Regions from separate parts of the Paenibacillus sp. FSL H8-0537 genome, predicted to be linked through region 2. Evidence: predicted binding sites of a transcription regulator. Region 2 holds the regulator's gene; the other holds the start of a gene.
The links. Region 2 encodes Rex, which represses fermentation and respiration genes when NADH is low (regulators of the CRP and FNR family bind a similar motif). Its sites were predicted from a motif close to TTGTGAAATATTTCACAA; they were not measured.
Positions count from the first base shown of each region.

Region 1: a site for Rex is predicted at 4,259-4,276, ahead of nirB (nitrite reductase large subunit NirB). Genes of this name have one in related genera too.

Region 1 is NZ_CP150290.1:2,283,957-2,293,891, reverse strand. Features, by position in the region: gene pflB (formate C-acetyltransferase) at 1-592, opposite strand, end outside; gene MHB80_RS09675 (hemerythrin domain-containing protein) at 662-1,291, opposite strand; gene nirD (nitrite reductase small subunit NirD) at 1,332-1,697, opposite strand; gene nirB (nitrite reductase large subunit NirB) at 1,765-4,191, opposite strand; gene MHB80_RS09660 (right-handed parallel beta-helix repeat-containing protein) at 5,205-6,740, opposite strand; gene MHB80_RS09655 (S-layer homology domain-containing protein) at 7,005-7,532, opposite strand; gene MHB80_RS09650 (radical SAM protein) at 7,974-8,792, opposite strand; gene MHB80_RS09645 (DNA alkylation repair protein) at 8,877-9,572, opposite strand; gene MHB80_RS09640 (HIT domain-containing protein) at 9,806-9,935, shown strand, end outside.
Region 2 is NZ_CP150290.1:4,056,816-4,066,750, forward strand. Features, by position in the region: gene MHB80_RS17080 (DnaD domain protein) at 1-65, opposite strand, end outside; gene MHB80_RS17085 (acetate kinase) at 95-1,318, opposite strand; gene MHB80_RS17090 (3-hydroxyacyl-CoA dehydrogenase NAD-binding domain-containing protein) at 1,318-2,190, opposite strand; gene MHB80_RS17095 (AAA family ATPase) at 2,346-3,845, opposite strand; gene MHB80_RS17100 (hypothetical protein) at 3,838-4,380, opposite strand; gene MHB80_RS17105 (hypothetical protein) at 4,527-5,054, opposite strand; gene MHB80_RS17110 (amidohydrolase) at 5,054-6,364, opposite strand; gene MHB80_RS17115 (redox-sensing transcriptional repressor Rex) at 6,336-6,992, opposite strand; gene dinG (ATP-dependent DNA helicase DinG) at 6,989-9,853, opposite strand; gene MHB80_RS17125 (hypothetical protein) at 9,872-9,935, opposite strand, start outside.

The DNA of each region.
Region 1 (9,935 bases), 1.8 Mb from region 2:
GATCGACCCCATACAAGGCTACCCGGCGGTAATCGCCAATAATTCGGCCGCGTCCATAAGCATCTGGCAGCCCCGTAATGATTCCTGCTTTGCGCGCTGCCCGCATTTCTGAGGTGTAGGCATCAAACACGCCTTGGTTATGGGTTTTGCGAACCTCGGTAAACATTTTGATCATTTCGGCGGGCAGCTCGAAGCCGTAAGCCTCGCAGGCATCAACGACCATTTTGATGCCGCCGAATGGCTGAATGGAGCGCTTCAATGGCGCGTCGGTTTGCAGCCCGACAATCTGCTCCTTCTTCTGGTCAATGTAACCGGGAGCGTGGGCGGTAATGCTCGAAACTGTATTTAGATCAATATCCAGTACACCTCCGTTTGCCCGCTCCTGCTTGACGAGGTGCTGGATTTTTTGCCAAAGCTCGACCGTTGCCTCAGTGGCTCCTGCCAAAAAGGCCTCATTGCCTGTATAAGGCTGCAGATTATGATCCAGAAAATCCTTTACATCAATGCGCTCCTGCCATTTTCCTGCTGCAAAGCCCCGCCAAGCGCCCGCAGATTCTGCCACTTTAATGCGATCGGTATGATTGACAGCCATCTTTTCCGCCTCCTATATCCTATATAGCTACAGTATAAAACTAGATCCCTTTTTATAATGTGAAAATTATCACAATCTATAAAATAAATAATGATTTTCCAGCCGGATATGCTCCAGCAGCTTTGCTTCCAGCTGCCTCAGCCTGCTGTACGTATAAGCGAAAGCTTCACACGCATCATCTGGCAGCATATAATGCGCCGAAGCCAGCCTAATATGCAGCAGCATATTGCCGATCCGCCTATGGTCGCCTTCAAGCTTCTCGACCATTTGCTTCGCCTGCCTAAATGCACTAGCAGAATTGCGCCGCTCATATTTCAGAATAAGCGGGAAAAAGCATTCTTCCTCGTCAATCAAATGCTGCTCCAGCAAAGCCTTTAAAGCATGGAAGCGCTGCTGCAGCTCAATCAGCTGGCGGTGCTGGCTGCCATGAACGCTCGTAATGAGCGCCGTCAATTCATGCAGCAACGGCAGCTCGGCTCTGAGAAACAGATGATAGCCAAACATGAGCTGCCGCACCATTCCGGCAATTGACTGCTCGCTCCAATCTGCCGCTTTCAGCTTCTCCGGCTGAATGCCGATGTCCTGCCGCTCCTTCTGCTCCAAAAGTGCATGCAGCAGGTGGTTGCCACTGCAGCACGCACACTCTCCGAAACCCTTCTTGCCTTGATCACCTTCTCTGTTAAGCGTCGCCGTATTCAATAGATAAACCTCCTTTGTTCATTTAAGATACTTGCCTCTATTATTCCAGTCCGAGCTGCCTTGCTTGCTCTAGCGTCAGTCCCATCTGTACGTTCTTGCCCTCCACCTTCAGTGGATAGGTTTGCACCAAGCCGGAATCAGGCGCCTGCACCTGCCCGCTATCCAGCGCAATCTTCCAATCATATAACGGGTCCAGCACAAAATGTCCCGATACCATGCCTTCCGCCAGCGGCCCTCCCCTGCGATGGGGACTGCGATTGTCCAGCGCATACAAGGTGCCGTCGGTTGTAAGAAACACAGCAATCTCCTTTTGTTTCAAGCGAATAACCCGCCCCATTCGTTCGCGAAAATCCTCGAGTGTGCCGATTTTAATATAGGTCAAATCTTGATTTACCTGGGTGGTCATTTGGACTCTCCTCGCCTTCTATCCTTTAAATTTTAGTAACTGCTCAGCCTACCCTGCATGCGCTTGCCTATTTCATTTGAATCGCATCAAACAGATAGCTGCTTTCCCGCTGCTCCTCAAGCGCTGTGCTCCAAGGCTCCTTCAGTTCGGCTAGCGCGGCTAAAATATCCTGATACAGCTCGCGGCGGCGATCCATATTGTCAACAACCTCCGCTTTAATCGCCTCTATGCCAACGCGCTCCACCCACTCCGAAGTGCGCTCCAAGTAATTCGCCGTCAAACGATAATATTGGGTAAAAGCACCCACCATCTGCACAAGCTCTTCATCCGTTTTTACTTTGCACAGCAGCTCGGCGATGCGCGGCTTGATTCCACCATTGCCGCCAACGAACATTTCCCAGCCGCCGTCATTGCCGACGATGCCAATATCCTTCGTACACGACTCGGCGCAGTTGCGCGGACAGCCATTCACGGCCATTTTGAACTTGGCGGGCATATCGATCCGCTCAAATGTTTTTTCCAGCCGAATGCCCATGCCGATCGAATCCTGTGTACCGAAGCGGCAAAATTGCTGGCCGACGCAGGTTTTCACTGTACGCAGCGCCTTCGCATAGGCATAGCCCGAGGGCATATCCAGCTCTTCCCATACGAGCGGCAAATCTTCTTTCGCAACCCCGATTAAATCAAGCCGCTGGCCTCCGGTCACTTTGACCATTTTTACATCATATTTCACGGCAACATCGGCAATTTTCTTCAAATCCTGCGGCGTCGTCACGCCGCCATACATCCGCGGCACAACCGTGTAGGTGCCATCCTTCTGAATGTTGGCGTTCATCCGTTCATTAACGAAGCGCGAATCCTTCTCGTCCTCATGCTCCTGCGGCCACAGCATGCCCAAGTAATAATTGACCGCTGGGCGACATTTCGAGCAGCCCTCCGGATTGTGCCACTCCAGTACATGCATAACCTCTTTCACAGTCGTCAGATGCTTCTCTTTAATCGTAGCTACGATTTCATCGCGGCTGAGGCTCGTGCAGCCGCAAATGCCCGTCTTCGTCTTCTGGCCGGCATATTCGTCTCCCAACACATATTGCAGCAAATGGCTAACCGTCGGCACACAGCCTCCGCACGAACGCCCAGCCCCTGTGCACGCCTTTACCTCATCGACCGAAGTAAGCGAATTGTCCTTGATCGCCTTTACGATGCTCCCCTTCGATACGCCATTGCAGCCGCATACGATTTCATCGTCGGCCATTTGCGCTACGCGGTCAGCAGCCGACAACGCGGTGCCAGCTGCTCCCATCAGCTCTGCATAAATAGCCTCCGTCATGGCAGCCCCTTCGCGTACCCATTGCTGAATCCGGCTCGAATCGCTGACATCGCCGTAAAGCACACCGCCAACAATTGTATTTTCCTTAAGCAGCAGCTTCTTGTACTGCTGTTTCCAGTCATCCTGCTTGCGAATGACCGTCAGCTCTGGCTGATCCAAGAAGACGCCCGTCGAAAATACATCTACGCCCGAAATTTTCAGCTTCGTCGACACTTGCGTTCCCTCGTAAGGCTTCGTCTGCACGCCGCATAGCTGCTTCGCCAGCACGGCCCCCTGCTCAAACAGCGGGGCTACCAAGCCGTAGCAAACGCCGCGGTGCTCGGCGCATTCGCCAACTGCGTACACGCCTTCCGCCGACGTTTGCATGTAATCATCGACGACGATGCCCCGCTTCACTTCAAGACCGCTCGCGCTGGCCAAAGCCGTATTAGGCCGTATGCCCGCTGCCATAACGATAAAATCCGATTCCAGCTTCGTTCCGTCGCTGAAGGTCAGCCCCTCAACACGCTCACCGCCATAAATTTCCGCCGTCTGCTTTTCCATGAGGAAATGCAGCCCCTGCCGCTCCAGCTCCGCCTTCAACATCGCCGAAGCGCTCGTGTCAAGCTGACGCTCCATTAAATCCGCCATTAAATGAATGACCGTCACATTCATGCCCAAATTGAGCAAGCCCTTGGCAGCTTCCAGACCGAGCAGCCCGCCGCCTATAACAGCTGCATTGCGATATTGCTTCGCTGTCTCCAGCATGACGCTGCAATCCGCAATGTCGCGGAAGCCTACGACACCCTGCTTCTGATGCCCGGGAACGGGCAGTATAATGGGATTCGAGCCCGTAGCAATAATTAGACGGTCATAGGCTGCGGTCAACCCATTGTCCGCAAACACGATTTTTTGCTGCGTATCAATAGCCGTTATCGTCGTTCCCGTATGCAGCGTAATATGATGCTCCTCGTACCAAGCCCAACTGTTCAAAATAATATCATCTATCGTCTTACTGCCTTCCAATACATAAGAAAGCATAATCCGGTTATAGTTTGGATGCGGCTCGCTGCCGAATACCGTGATGTCATATTGCTCCGGTGACAGCTTGAGGATATGCTCCAGCGTGTTTACTCCCGCCATCCCATTGCCAATCAGCACAAGCTTTTGCCGTATTGCTCCCATTGTAAACGCCTCCCTGTAAAGCTTTCATTGTTCTTACCATCAGTATAAACAACAACGAGCGGGAGTTATGTGATATTTTTCACAAAACCAAAAATTATAATAAAAATAACCCCTCCCGCCATATTTCTTTAGCGAAAGGGCCGCGCGAATATCGCAAGCTGTCCAACATATTTTAAGCAGCACTCCCTAGGATGTGTATGCAATCGTGAGCCCTTGCTGCTGCTTGCTTATTGCCAATTCAATGCCAATTCCTCTGACCATTCAAGACCGAAGGAACCACAGCATGCGATTGTTGCTGAAAACACAGTTGCAGAGAGCAATGTGGCTGACAATACGTAGTTTTGGAGACTATTTCCTTTTTTCACGGACTGAGGTTCCGCTATTCTGGCTTTCAATCCCATTTCAGGACTTAAGCGGACAGGAGATCCGCTATTGCCCTCATAATCCTCTGAAAATGACGATGGGCAGCGCATTAGCGATTCCTGAGTCCGCAGCCGGTGCCAAAACCAGTGATTCGGTTGAATTAGCGGCTGCTGTGTCCTCCAAGTTGTGCCCACGAAGTCCGTCTTTGTGTCTTTGTGTCTTTGTGCAGGGAGCCCCCCCTCCCCCCCGAAACTAGCACCATGCAGCTGCCTTTTGCATATAGGACCTAGTAAAACAAAAAAAGAGGACGCCTGATTAATCAGAAGTCATCTTTTAATGGATCTACATGCATATACATATCAAGCTCTGTTATGGCAGCGGAATCGCGACTAGGCAACCAATTCGATAGGCTGTTTTGGCTTCTGCCTTTTTCTTCTTTGCCGGTCGGAGCGTGCGATAGCCTAGCTGCTCGGCGGTTTCCCAAATTTTTTACGGGTCTCGTCGCTAATGGAGCGGTTGGCATCATTGTATTATATTTGACCAACAATGATTTGCAGCAAATATAATTTTATAGTCCAGCCCCAGGGAAGCTTGCTTTTTCCTGGCGTTTTTTGCGTCTTTTTAACCGTTTGCCTGCTTAAGCTCTGCCGTTACTCATCTGCTCCAATATTAACAGCTGTACCCTGTACACGCGGCTGCCCATCGATATCCAGCGTACCGATAAGGGCGGTATCCGTGTCGCCAGCATCCATAGCTGGGGACGTCGCTTGCAGATGGAAGTCGTTCAATAAGACATTTGCGAACTTAGGATCTGCAAATACGGAATGTGAATCGCTGCCGGAATTTGCTTTGTATGCCGCGTAGCCGTTATACTCAACATTTTTCCAAACCCAGTAGGCATCCGAGCTTCCGCCTGGCGTGAAATACATATTGTAATCGACGATATTGCCGACATTTTGCGTATATTCGTTATAGATGAGGACGCCTGTCGAGCTGGCCACCATAATATTGTTTTTGATCACATTATTTTTCGTGTCAAATTGAACGTACAGCTGGCCTGCGCCGTCACCGATTGTATCGTTTTTGTACAGCGTATTGTTGATGATTTTGCTGTCTGTTGTAGAGCCGCGCTGCTTATCATAGCCGCCCATTGCAATGCCCGTTAGACGGTTATTGTAAATAATATTGCTGCGAACTGTAATATTGCTCGTAGATTTCCCTTTATGCTCGGAAGCTATTTCAATGCCAATATCATTGTTGTAGCTGTAGTTATGCTCGATGATGCTGTCCTTGCCGCCATCGACATAAATGCCGCCAGCTGCATGGCTGTTGTTGGGAAGCTTCTTGCCATAAGAAGGGTTGTTATTGGATGTAATATTGTACACATGGTTCCCCTTCACTAGACCGTTGCGTACCTGATCATAGGCTGTATTCGGGGCGGTCCCCTCAAAGCCGATCAGGTCGATGCCAATATTGTCATTGTCATGGATCAGATTATTCGTTACTTCGAATGTATCGACATTGCCATTGAGCACAAGCGATTCGCTGGAACCAAGCACCAAATTGTACAGCTCATTGCCGTCAATCGTCAGATTGTTAAGCGAGGCTGGCGACTTCGTGCCATATACGGCAATGCCATGAGCGTCGCGGCCTTGCAAGCCGCTGCCTGTCGGTGTCACCGTATTTTTAATCGCATGAACTTTATTGTCCAGCAGGCTGATATAGCTTCCAGCTCCGCTTACATAGATGCCTATCGGCACCTTATTTTTCGAAGTGCTTGTAAAGTTGCGGATTTCCAAGCCCTTAATGGTCACATGGCTGACATCGGTCAAGCTAACGAGGCCTTCCGCACCACTCGCCGTCAGTCCCGTGCCGTCAATAACAGCCACCTCTTCTCCGTAATTCGTGAAGATAATAGGCCCTGCCGCAGCTGAGCCAGAACGGGTTACGTTCAGCTTCTGCTTGTACACGCCACCCCGAACGTAAACTGTGCTTCCAGCTGGTACCGTATCAGCTGCATGCTGCAGCGTTTTCCATGGCGCGGTTATCGTACCGGCATTGGAATCATTGCCCGTCGTTGCGACATAATAATCAGCCCCCTCTGCCGAAACATCCGGTACCGAAACACCGATAACAAGCAAGGTGAATATCGCCATGCCGAGCATGGCGGTTACGTATTTATTCATTTTCATAACGAACGATCATCTCCTTGAGGAATGTTCTACTTTCATAGCAGCAGCCATTATACTATAGACCTCTGCTTATTTTCTCAGATATCTACCTTCATGACTTCCTTCTCTATTATATCGGTATTCTATCTTCTGTAAATGATAGGGGCGAACATCATTGATTAGAGCAAACTGCTGCCACAAGGCCGTTCCTTTACAGACGAAACTAAGCGAACTCAGTCCGATGAAATTCAGGACCAAGGCCGCTTAACTGAGCTTACTTTAGTTTATCATTTCAGTTTTCAACAGAAGTCTAAGAATGACGGTCGCTGCTTCCGCCCGTGTTACAGCTTGCTTCGGCTGGAATTTTCCACCTGGCGTTCCTATAAGCAAGCCCTCCTGAACAGCCTTGCTGACATCTTGCTTCGCCCAATCTGCAACCTCATCAGCATCCATGAAATTAGCCGTTTTCACCTCTGCCTCTTCAGACAGCTGTTTGCCTGCAAGAGCCTTTGCTTTGTTTAAAATGCTTGCCATTTCTTGACGCGTTATCGTATCGTTCGGCCGGAAATTACCGTCCTTTCCTCCCTGCACCAATCCCAGCTCAACGGCTACACCGATAGAGTCTGCATACCATGCATCGGAGGAAATATCTTTGAACGACACTGTTCCTGATTCTGAGGAGTAACCTAATGCACGAACAATCATGGTCGCAAATTCAGCGCGAGATGTGGTTTTGTTCGGAGCAAACTCCGATTCTCCTACTCCGGTAAGAATCCATTTGGAGGTGAAACCATGGAAACGACTCAATCCTACATTGAAACCTTAATGTTAAAACGGCTGTCGAGGGTGCTCGACAGCCGTTTTTTTTGATTACAGGGATCTAAATAACGCAATATCTCTAAAGCTTTTCAAACAAGATTCACACTCTCGCAAGGAGAGCGACCACTACCAGTTGGGAAGCTCAAACCCATCTATATGTTTCAATCCACGCTCTCGCACGGAGAGCGACAGCATATCTCGTGAAGCCTTGCGCAGCAAGGGGAAAATGGAACATTTCCGCGAACCTCTTCATTCAACTGCATATCCTAGCACTCATGAAAATGAAAATCCGAGTTTTCCCTTATCTGGCGCAATGTGCGAAACTCCCCGGGTTTTCATGGGAGCTTAACGTTCGCGCGACACTTCTCTTTTATCCTAGCATCCAAACCTGCCACTTACAATCATTTCCTGTAAAATCCAGTCATACCCTCAAGGCTCAAACCCCGCCTGACTTATAAACAGCTGCTCCTCCGCAAATACCTCACGGAACTGCCGATAAACCGTCTCGTAAGCCGAAGGCTCATACCATTCCTCAGCTTCCTGCTGCGCATACAGTGTCTCAAGACCAAGTCGCCTCGTTCGTTTACCTCCGCTTCCATCACCCATAAAATAATCGTCTATGCACACCCGATTCACGAGCGTGGCAAGCTTGCCCGCAAATGCCTCGCTGCTCGGCAGCAATGGCGCAACCGCCGCCTGAGTCGGCACGCCAGCTTCTTTCAGTAATCGCAAAGCTTTCAATCGAGCTTGAATGGGCGGAGCCATCGGTGAAAAATGCTTCCGGATCGCCTCCAAATCCGTCTCTACCGTCATACTGACGCGCACCCGGCTTCCCAGGCGCAGCAGCAAGTCGATGTCGCGAGTAACGAGCGGGCTTCTCGTCTGAACAAGCAAAAACTCCGGCGGCTCCTCCACCATCGCCTCCAGCAAGGAGCGCGTCACCTGCTCCTTATATTCGGCTGGCTGATACGGGTCCGTGCTGGAGGACATAAAAATCGTAACGGGCCCCTTCGCCTTCGCTTTTCGCAGCTCTTTCTTAAGCAGCTCGGCGGCGCCAAGCTTAACATCAACCCAGCTTCCCCACTCCTGTCCACGGAAGATGGACACCGGCATGCCCCGCACATAGCAATAGGAGCAAGCGAAAGCGCAGCCCGTATAAGGATTGAGCGAATGGCTGTAGCCCGACAAAAAGCCGGTCCCTTTATTGAGCAGAGTCTTCGGATGCTTGTATAAAAGCTCGTTTTTCATCGTGCCCCCTCCGGCATTCTAAATAATAGGCATGCGCTGTATGCCATCTACTATACTTACTCTGCTTCATTTAGCTTTGCCTGATTAGCTCTTCACGACTTTCCGCTTCATGCTGCGGATAATCGCTTTCGTATCCGGATCGATGCGGTACGATTCGGTTATTTTCTGCAACGCTTTGTTATAAGTGAAAGTGTCAAGCGCATTATTTTTCAAATAGGCCATCGTCGGCTCTGGTTGCTTAATGTAGCAGATGGATACTGCCCATGCCACCGCCATTTTCACATAATAGGCTGGATGGTCAATCTGATCGAGCCGCTGAAGCACCCGCTCTATATATTCATCATTTACATAAAAATTAAGCAGCATAACCGCGGCAAAACGCAAATCATACTCCTGCTCCGAAGCAAAATACGGCTGGATAAAATCCCATATTTCCTGCGAATGTTTTTTGGTCACCTTCAGCCCCGCACAGAAGCTGTCGCAGACGGACCAATTATCGATTTTCGGCACAAAATCGGCGATATAGCGTTGAAGCTCCTGCATATCCGTCTTCACGAGGCCAATGACCATGCCTTGCAGCATGACTTCCTCGAAAAATTCATCGTCTGCCTCCGCCAAATAAGCGCGCCAGTCGCCCTTTACAATTTCTGCTGCAAGCTTACGCAGCTCCGGCAGCCGAACACCCATTACATTGCTGATATTCGGTATCAGCGACGCAGCAAACTTTTGATAATCCGCCTCCGCCCGCAAAAGCAGCTCTTCCCGTATCGTTTGTGCCATTTCTATCCCCCGCTATTCCATTCATTTCGTCTTATCCTTACTATACCTCAAGCCATCAAGACTGTAAGCCTCAGAGAATGAAAGAGCAAGATAACGAAATCTATCACCGCCTATTTCAACTCCTATAGCTTTCAATTTCATTACCTAGATAGGCTATCGTTTGGTAAAATAGAGCTGTACGCACGATCAGCTATTGCCTTATCATTCTATCCTTCAAAGGAGCGATTCCATTGATGAATCACGATTCATGCGTATTTTGCAGGCCAGAACTGGAGGCGCGGCAGCGAGCTATATTAAGCAATGAAAGCTGCATCTTTTACCAAATGCCTCAGGACATTTTGATTGGTTCTGGTTTAATTGTTC
Region 2 (9,935 bases):
CCGCCCTCCTCCATTACAGCCCCCATACCGCGCGAATAAGCTTTCCAGATGTCATCATTGCTCACTGCTTGCCCGCCTTTCCATTAAAACCTGCTTAAACGTTTGCTGCACCCGCTGCCTGAGCCTGTACCAGTGTGTACGTATCGCGAGCTATCAACAGCTCTTCATTCGTAGGAACTACCAATACCTTCACGCGCGAAGCGTCTGTCGAAATAACCCGCGCATCCTTACTGCGCTTTGCATTTTTCTCTTCATCCAGTTCAATGCCAAGGAAGGTAATGCCATCGCATACCGCTTTGCGCAATGCCGAGGAGTTTTCGCCAACGCCGGCCGTAAACAACAGAACGTCAATGCCGTTCATCGCAGCCGCATAAGCGCCAATATATTTACGAACGCGATACGTATACATATCAAAAGCAAGCTTCGCATTGCGATCGCCTTCCTCCATCGCTTCCGTTACTTCGCGCATATCGCTGCTGATGCCAGAAATCGCCAGCATGCCGCTATGCTTATTCAGCATGGAATTCACTTCGCTAAGTGTCAGCTCTTCTTTATTCATGACAAAAGGAACGATCGCCGGATCAAGGTCACCACTGCGTGTACCCATCATCAAACCTTCAAGCGGGGTCATGCCCATGCTTGTATCGAATGATTTGCCATCCAAAATCGCCGTACAGCTTGCGCCGTTGCCAATATGAGCCGTAACCATTTTAAGTGACTCCAGCGGCTTTCCAAGCAGCTCTGCGCCTTGCTGGCTCACATATTGGTGAGATGTGCCGTGGAAGCCGTAACGGCGTACCTTGTGGCGACGGTACAGCACCTGAGGTATCGGATACAGATAAGAAGTGTTCGGCATCGACTGGTGGAACGCTGTATCGAATACTACAGCCTGTGGAACACCCGGCATATTTGCTTCAACCGCAGTAATCCCCATCATATGGGCCGGATTATGCAGCGGCGCCAAATCAAACAAGCGGCGAATTTCAAGCTTGACTTCAGTTGTAACAAGCGTCGAGCTGTTAAATACTTCCCCGCCGTGCACAACGCGGTGGCCGACCGCCTCTATTTCATCCATTGTCGCGACTGCACCATGTTCTGGATGAGTCAGCATGTCAATAACCTTTTTAACTGCGGTCACATGGTCTAAAATTTCGCTCACATCGCGCACTTCCGGCTTGTCTGCTGGTTCATGCGTCACGATGGAGGAGTCCATCCCGATTCGTTCAACCCGCCCGCTAGCCAGCACCGATTCATCGCGCATGTCGTAAAGCTGATATTTCAGAGAAGAGCTTCCTGCATTAATAACGAGTACTTTCATTAGATCCGATCCCCATCCTTATCATATTTGAAAAAGCCAACGCCAGTTTTTGCACCCAGTTGACCAGCACGCACCATTTTTTTCAATACGATGGAAGGGCGGTATTTGAGCTCGCCATATTCACGAAACATCCGGTCCAGTGCCGCAAGCACGGAATCGAGGCCAAAGCGATCCGCCATCTCGAAAGGACCATGCTGGAAGGAATAGCCGACACGCATCGCGCTGTCGATGTCTTCCGCAGAAGCGACGCCTTCCTCCAATACGTGCAGAGCTTCGTTTATGAACAAGCAAATAAGGCGGGATGTTACGAATCCAGGGGATTCAAATACCATGACACCTTTTTTATTAATAACTTCTTCAACGAAATGTTTGGTGCTTGTGAAGGTATCTTCGCTCGTTTTAAGACCACGCACAATTTCCACCAAATCGATTTTGAGTACCGGATAGATGAAATGAAGCCCGATAACCCGCTCCGGATGTGCAGAGGCGCTAGCCAGCTCCGTCAAGCTGAGTGTGGACGTATTGCTCGCCAAAATCACTTCAGCGCCGCAAATGTCATCGATTTGGCTAATGACCGCCTTCTTGCTTTCCAGATCCTCCGTAATCGTCTCAATGACCAGCTCACATTCGGCCAGTGCATCATAGGACAGGGTCATATGAATACGATTCATAATCAATTTCTTCTCGGCCTGCGTCAAAGCCCATTTCTCAATCTGCTTGTCCAAGCTAAGCTCAATCATTTGCCTGCCATATGTCAATCTTTCTTCCGAAATCTCGATTAAATGAACGTCCAGCCCTTTCGAGGCCAACATTTCGGCAATGCCCTGGCCCATTGTACCAGCGCCAACGACGCCAACTTTTTTAATAGACATGATTCTCTCCTTGTCGTTTCCCTACACCATGTAAATGAGAAACATTCTCTTTATAGTTATGTTCAATGTTAATTATAACGGTTTTCTGAGAAAAAAGAAGACAGACATGTCGTCTGCCTTCAAATTGTAATAAATTGAGGATTTTTCATGCTGTATTATGATGCGCTATGTGACAACTTCTTAAGCAATTCACGAAACTCAGCGCCGCTGAGCGTTTCTTCACGGATCAGGACATCTAGCGCGTCTAGAAAAACCTGACGCTTCGGTGCCAGCATTGCAATCGTCTTGCCCATTAATTCGTCAAGGATGGAGCGATTGATTTTCGCCCATGCATCAGGCGTCATCATTTCGGGATGAATAATGCCTAGCTCCGTTAAGCCCGACTCGACAAGTGTGCGGACAATGTTCATCGCCTGGTCAAAGTCGCCACGCGACCCTGTGCTGCGATTGCCGTAGAAGATTTCCTCGGCCGCCGCCCCGCCAAGCGCAATCATAATTTGCCCATTTAGAAAATCCCGTGTGTATAAATAACGGTCCTGCTCTGGATTATGACGAACATAGCCTAGCGCCTGACCACGTGGAGACAAGGCAACCTGAGATACGCTGCCCGGGCGGAGCAGCTCAGCTGAAATCGCATGGCCGAGCTCATGCAGCGCCACACGCTCGCGCTCCTCCTTCGTCGCCTCGCGGTCCGTCTTCTCGCCCATCATGACCTTGTCTATCGCCATAGCCAGATGCTGCTCTTCAATAACCTCGCTTTGCTCCCGCATCGCATAAATCGCACCTTCGTTCATGACGCTCTCCAGCTGGGCACCGGAAAAGCCAAACGACTCGGCCGCTACCTTCTCCAGCTCCACCGTATCGGCAAGCGGCTTGTTGGCCGCATGAATATTCAATATTTGATGGCGCGCTTTTTTGTCCGGCAGCTCTACCCCAATATGGCGATCGAACCGTCCGGGCCTAAGCAGGGCGCTGTCGAGCATTTCTTTACGGTTCGTTGCTGCAATAATGAGCAGCCGCGGCGCTGTATCGGCATGAATACCGTCCATTTCCGTGAGCAGTTGATTGAGCGTTTGATCATATTCCCGATGCTGCCCGCCATCGCGCTTGCCCCCGATAACCTCGATCTCATCGATAAAAATAACGGCGCTTTCCTTGCCCGCTTTCTTCGCCTTCGTCCGGGCTTCTTTGAATAAATCGCGTATCCGGCCTGCGCCGACGCCGACGTACATCTCCACAAATTCACTGCCGGAGGCAGCCAGATAAATCGAGTCGGTATACTGTGCTGCGGCTTTCGCCATTAGCGTCTTCCCGGTTCCCGGAGGTCCCGTCAGCAAAATCCCCTTCAAGGGCCGAATGCCCAGCTTGCTCAGTTCCTCATGTCGGACGAGAAAATCAAGCGCCTCGATCAACTCCTGCTTGGCACGCTCCTGTCCGCCGATTTGCTCAAAGGAAAAGGGCACGCTGCTTGACACCTTTCGCCGCTTCGTTCCGGAAGCATGTGCGAATTTGCCTCTGCCAGTCGCTAAATACACGACAGCAGCTGCGATAATGACAAGCAGTACGAAAGGCATTAAATCCACATTTACAAATAAAAGAAAGGCAATTAATACCGGAACAAAGCCAATCGCCATTTCGATGCCGTATTTACGCATAGCTGGACACCTCCAGCTGCGGGGCAACGCGCGGAAGGATGATATACTTCGTAGCCTTGCCATCTTTCAGCGTAATATAGACATTGCTGTCATCGATATCGGTAATGGCCTCCACACCCGAATGTTCATCTGCCAAAGCTTTAAGTGCCTCCGGAATAGCAGAATAGTTTTTGTGCTCCATCGCTTCGGCCACTTTGAATAAAGACGATGACCACAGCTGATCCAGCTTCGCATTCGAGCCGGTATTCGCAATATCGAGCTGAATGTCGCGACTCTTGGCGACTGATTTGCTTTGCTCGACTATCGTTTCATATACATGCTTTAAATCCGCTCCGGCTGTAAGCGTCAGCGGGAAAGTAATACGGTCCGTATCCATAATAGGTGTGTCGGATGAAGCAATGCCTTCTATTTGATCAACCGCCTTGGCAAGCGGAGCTGCGAATGCAACCTGATGATAAATAAGCCAGCCTCCAAACAAAACGAGGGCGGACGCAGCAGCTGTTAGCAAAATCGGCATGATCCTGAGTTTGAACATCGTAAAAATCCCCCTCTCAAAATGACGGTGATATATCACTCGTATATCAACTCCGATACACGAAAGTATATCACATCGCCCTTTGAATAAGGGGGTGTAATAATAGCCAGCAATTCCAGCTGTTACAGCTTAAGCATTCCATACAGCTAGGACGCCTTGTCACCTACTAAACTATATTGCTTCACAAATGCGCCATCGCGGAACGAATAATAGGCATAATAATATTTCGTTATCGCTTCATCACGGCTGTAAAAAATTTCCCATACCGGCTCGCCGTTCAGCAATCCCGGCTGTGTCCTTTTAACATCCGCATCCGGCTTACTGCTCAGTAACGCAGATTCCGCCTGTTCTGCTGTAATATGCTCCGTTGCTTTCAGTGTAAGCACAGGACTTTCGACTGTTGTCAGAAATACGTAAACTTCTTGTTCATCCGCGGTCTTCCCTTTTACTACCCAGGAAATGCCATCCCACACCTGCTTTGTCATGCCCGTAACTTCCGTCAACTGTGCGGCTTCTACAGCATACGCCTTAATTGGAGCTTCCTCTGCCCATAATTCCTTATGCACAGCACGGTAATAAACAATCGTAACGGTCAACAAGGCGATAACAAAAACAATTGAAATAAAGACAGCCCGTTTTACCGTCCAAAACGGCTTTCTCGTTCTCGCCCGCATTATGCCTTCAACAACCTCTCGAAGCTCGCCTGAGCATCGTGACGAATTTTCTCCTCATCAAGCAATGTGCATTCGCCATCCCGTACAACCTGACGGCCGTCTACCCATACATGCTTGACGTCGCGGCCCGAGCCCGCGTACACCAGATGGGACACAATATCCGTCTGTGGGTAAAAATGCGGCTGTTCAATATCGATGGCGATGAAATCCGCCTTCATGCCTTCGCGTAGGCGGCCAATTGAATCTTCCTGCCAAATGGAGCGAGCGCCGTATACCGTTCCCATACGCAAAGCTTCAATGGCAGGAACAACCGTAGGATCGCCAGAAACACCCTTATGCAGCAGAGCCGCAAGGTTGATCTCCTTGAACAGGTCAAGATTGTTGTTGCTCGCCGCGCTATCCGTGCCTAAGGATACCGTTACACCAGCGCGAAGCAAATCAGGAACACGGGCAATGCCGCTTGCCAGCTTGAGGTTGCTGACCGGGTTATGCGATACAGCTACTTTGCGCTGCGCAAGCAGCGCAATTTCCTCGTCATTCAAATGCACCGCATGAGCGACAAGTGCCGGACGCGAGAAGAAGCCTAAATTGTCGAGATGCTGAACGGGACGAACGCCATAATCGCGAACGTTCTGCTCTACTTCGGCAATCGATTCAGACATATGCGTGTGCAGCGGCAAATCATAATCATGAGCAGCCTGCACGAATTTCTCAATATAATCGGGTGGGCATGTATAAGGCGCATGCGGCGAAATCATCGTCGTAATACGGCCATTTGCCTTGCCGTTCCAATCGCGTGCGAAAGCGATCGCTTCCGCCAGCTTCGCTTGCTGCACATCCTCTGGGCAGAGGCCAATGACACCGCGCGTCAGACAGCCGCGAATGCCGGACTGTTCCACGACTTCGGCCAGCTGATCCATGCGGTCATACATATCCACGAAAGCCGTTGTACCGGATTTCAGCATTTCTACCACGGCAAGCGCGCTGCCCGCACGTGTATCAAGGTCGATGTATTTGCCCTCCATCGGCCACATTTTTTGCTCCAGCCAGACTTGCAGGTTTTGATCATCGGAATAGCCGCGCAGCAAGGTCATAGCCGCATGCCCATGTGTGTTTACTAGGCCTGGCATAAAAGCAAGCTTGCTGCCGTCCAGCTTCTGCACATCGGCTTGCAGCCCGGTTGGAGCTTCTGCTCCGATATATGTAATGCGATCATCGGTCACAACCATATGCCCTTGAAGCACATGCTCGCCGTCCTCCATCGTTACAAAACGTCCATTTTCAATCCAAATTTGGCTCATTTTCGTCATTCCTTTCCCTCTCCAAGTAATACGCCAGACTTAGCAGCTCTTTCGTAAAGTCAGCATGATGAATGCGAATTTCTTCTGGTACCTTCAATATCGCTGGCGCAAAATTGAGCAAGCCTTCAATGCCCGCATCTATAAATTGATTAGCAACGTTTTGCGCTTCAAATCCGGGAACGGTAATAATCCCAATTCGAATATTATTCTCCTCAACCGTATGTTTCAGCATATCCATCGGCATTACGGTCAAATTATTAATTTGCGAGCCGATTTTAGATGGATGCACATCAAACACCGCAATAATTTTCATATTGTCTTTAGAATATTTATTATAATTGCATAGAGCATGACCCAAATTACCCGCACCGACAAGCGCCACATTAATCGTCTGATCAAGCTTGAGTATTTGGCGAATTTTTTCAATTAAATATGTCACATCATAGCCGATGCCCTTGCGGCCAAAATCGCCGAAATACGCCAAGTCCTTGCGGATTTGCGCCGGATTTAAATCCAGCTTGACGCCAAGCTCCTGGGACGAAACGGTCTGCACCTCCCGGTTGTTCAGCTCGTTCAGCACTTGCAGGTAAATGGGGAGGCGTCTTACGACGGCCTCCGATATTTTCGTCTGCTTCACCCGTTCTCCTCCTCCTTCTCGGCACCAAGCCATTCTCTCATTCTCGGTACAATTTGTTCGATATGCATATGCTCAATTTTCGGTCCAGGCAAAGAATAGAGAAAATGCTTGCCATAATACGTTTCAATAACCCGCGTATCATAAATAATGACTATCCCTTTATCCTTCGCCGTTCGCACGAGCCTGCCAAATCCTTGCTTGAAGCGAATAACCGCTTGCGGAATCGACAGCTTCATAAATGGATTTTGCTTTTGGCGCTGCAGCAATTCCGACTTCGCCTCCAGCAGCGGATGATTCGGTGGTTGGAATGGCAGTCTGACGATGGCAAGGCAAGTTAAGGCTTCGCCAGGAATGTCAACGCCCTCCCAAAAGCTGCTTGTGCCAAGCAGCACAGACTCCGGCTGCTGTAAAAACCGCCGCGTCAGCTTCGTACGGTTGCCGCTGTCGATGCCTTGGCCTAGCACTTGAATGCTGGTGGCCGCAAGCGCCGCCTTAAGCGGATCGTATACCTGCTTTAGCATGCGGTAAGAGGTAAACAGCACTAGCATTCTGCCATTAGTCTGCTGCACCGCATCTGCTAAGGAAGAGACGAGCATTGAAATAAATGCGGGCTCTCCCGCTGAGCCTTTAAGAACAGGGAAATTGCGCGGAATAATAACGAGCGCTTGTTCACGGTAATTAAATGGCGATGCCAGCTGCACGGTACGCAGCCTTCCCGCTTCTTCAAAGCCGCCAAGACCAAGCTGCTCTTCAGCGAACTGGAATGATTTTTGTACCGATAGAGTGGCGGACGTTAAAATAATGCTGTCCTTCACATCGAATAAATACTGCTGAAGCTGGCTGCTCACATCAATCGGCACCGCATAAAGATGCAGCGATCGATGCTTGTAAGTCATATTGGCTTCCAGCCAGAACACGTCCGTCGTCTGATCGACCTTCATAAAGCTGCGCAGATCATCCTTGACTCTCGTCAAATCGCGTAAAGCGCCATTCAAGTCCGTTACAAGCGCCTGTACCGCCAGCTCATCGATGCGATCTTTAATCTCCTCGGACATTTTCTCAGCCGTCTTCAGCACCCGAATGAGCTCCGTATGAATATTGGTCTCTTCGGCGAGCACTTCGGACCAGCCTTCCGGGAGGCTATCGCCTCGCAAACGGTACACAGATTGATTGTTTTCACCCGTCGCATCAGGAGAAGCTTGAACAAAGCTGTACAGCATCTCAAACAGCCTTTCCCAATGCTCCCTCACTTCCGTAAAGGCGGGAATAATGGTATCAATCGTTTCCAGCCAGCCTTGCACCCGCTCATCGCTTTCCTGCTGGAGATGAATGCGCAGAGATGGCAGCAGCCCGGAACGAGCGTCCTTAAACATACGCGTAAACGCATTGGTTATCGTATAGTAGCCGAGCTGCATGCCCAGATGCTTGCTTGCTACTTCCTCCACATGATGCGCCTCATCGACAATCAAATGGCTGTAGGTCGGCAGCAGCCGATGATCGGCCTGAATGTCTGTGAACAGCATGGAGTGATTCGTAATGCACACATCAGCTATATTGGCTTCATGCTTCGCACGATGATAATAACAGCGTTTAAACCAAGGACACGCCCGGTTCAGACAGGAATCTGCATCGCTGGCAACGGTAGACCAGAAGTCGGTCCCCTTATTGCTGAAATTCAGCTCCTCTTGATCTCCCGTTTCCGTCTCGCCCAGCCACACGACCATTTGCGAGGCTGTAATCGCATCGTCAACGGGGGACATCATATCCCTTGTATTTATTTTACTTTCAAACTTGCGCAGGCACAAATAATTCCCTCTGCCCTTGAAGATTGAAGCCCGAAACTCTATCGGCAAAATCTGCTTAAGCAGCGGTACATCGCGATGCCTCAGCTGCTCTTGCAAATTAATGGTATGCGTGCTGACGACTATCTTCTCATCCTGGCGGATACCATAATAGAGCGCGGGAATTAAATAGCCGAGAGACTTTCCTGTACCCGTTCCTGCTTCAATAAGCAAATGGCGTTTGCTGTCGAGCGAGTCAAACACTTCACGGAACATCGTCGTCTGCGCTTCGCGTTCTTCATAATTAGGAAATTGCTCAATAAAGCGCTGCTTGATTTCATCCAAATATTGCTCGAATGACATCTCCTGCAAAGGCGAGGCTCCCTCTTCGCTGCGCGCGGGCTTTTCCTCTGTCCATTCTCTAGCTTTCAGTGCAAACTGGTTGAAAAAATCATAATCGGGGACGCCCATTACGATGTTTTGTTCTACCTGTTTTAGCGTAACCGTAATAAACCAGCTCAAATCGCTGCCATTGTCTACAAGCGAAGATAACCGCTGCAAAGTCAGCAGCGGCAGGCTCCGAAGCTTTTGTACCGATTTGGCAAATATAACGGCGGTCGCCATCGCATCGCTATCAGCGCGATGATGATGCTCATGCGTAATGCCGAACTGCTCAGAAACAGCACCAAGCTGATAAGAAGTTATCGATGGAAAAAGAATGCGCAGCAGCTCAATTGTATCGAGCCTGCGCCCTGCAAACGTATGGTACCCGCTGCGATCGAGCGCTTGGTTTAGAAAACCAGCGTCAAAATTGACATTATGCGCCACGAGCACCGCATCATCAAGCAGCGGAATCATGTCCATCAGCACATCAGACAGCTCCGGCGCATCCGCCACCATCGCCTCGTCAATGCCGGTAAGCTGCGTAATAAACGGCGGTATGGCAATCGTTGGCTTTACAAACGAATTATACGTATGAATAACTTCAAGATCATCATCTAGGAGGACCAGCCCCACCTGTAAAATATCATCGGAGGCGCTGTGTCCGGTCGTTTCCAAATCAAGCACTGCATATTTCATAAAATAAATCCGATCCTCTCACAAGCAGCATAGCTCCGTGCTGCCGAACAATAATGACAACTGCTGTGGACGTTCCCGGCAG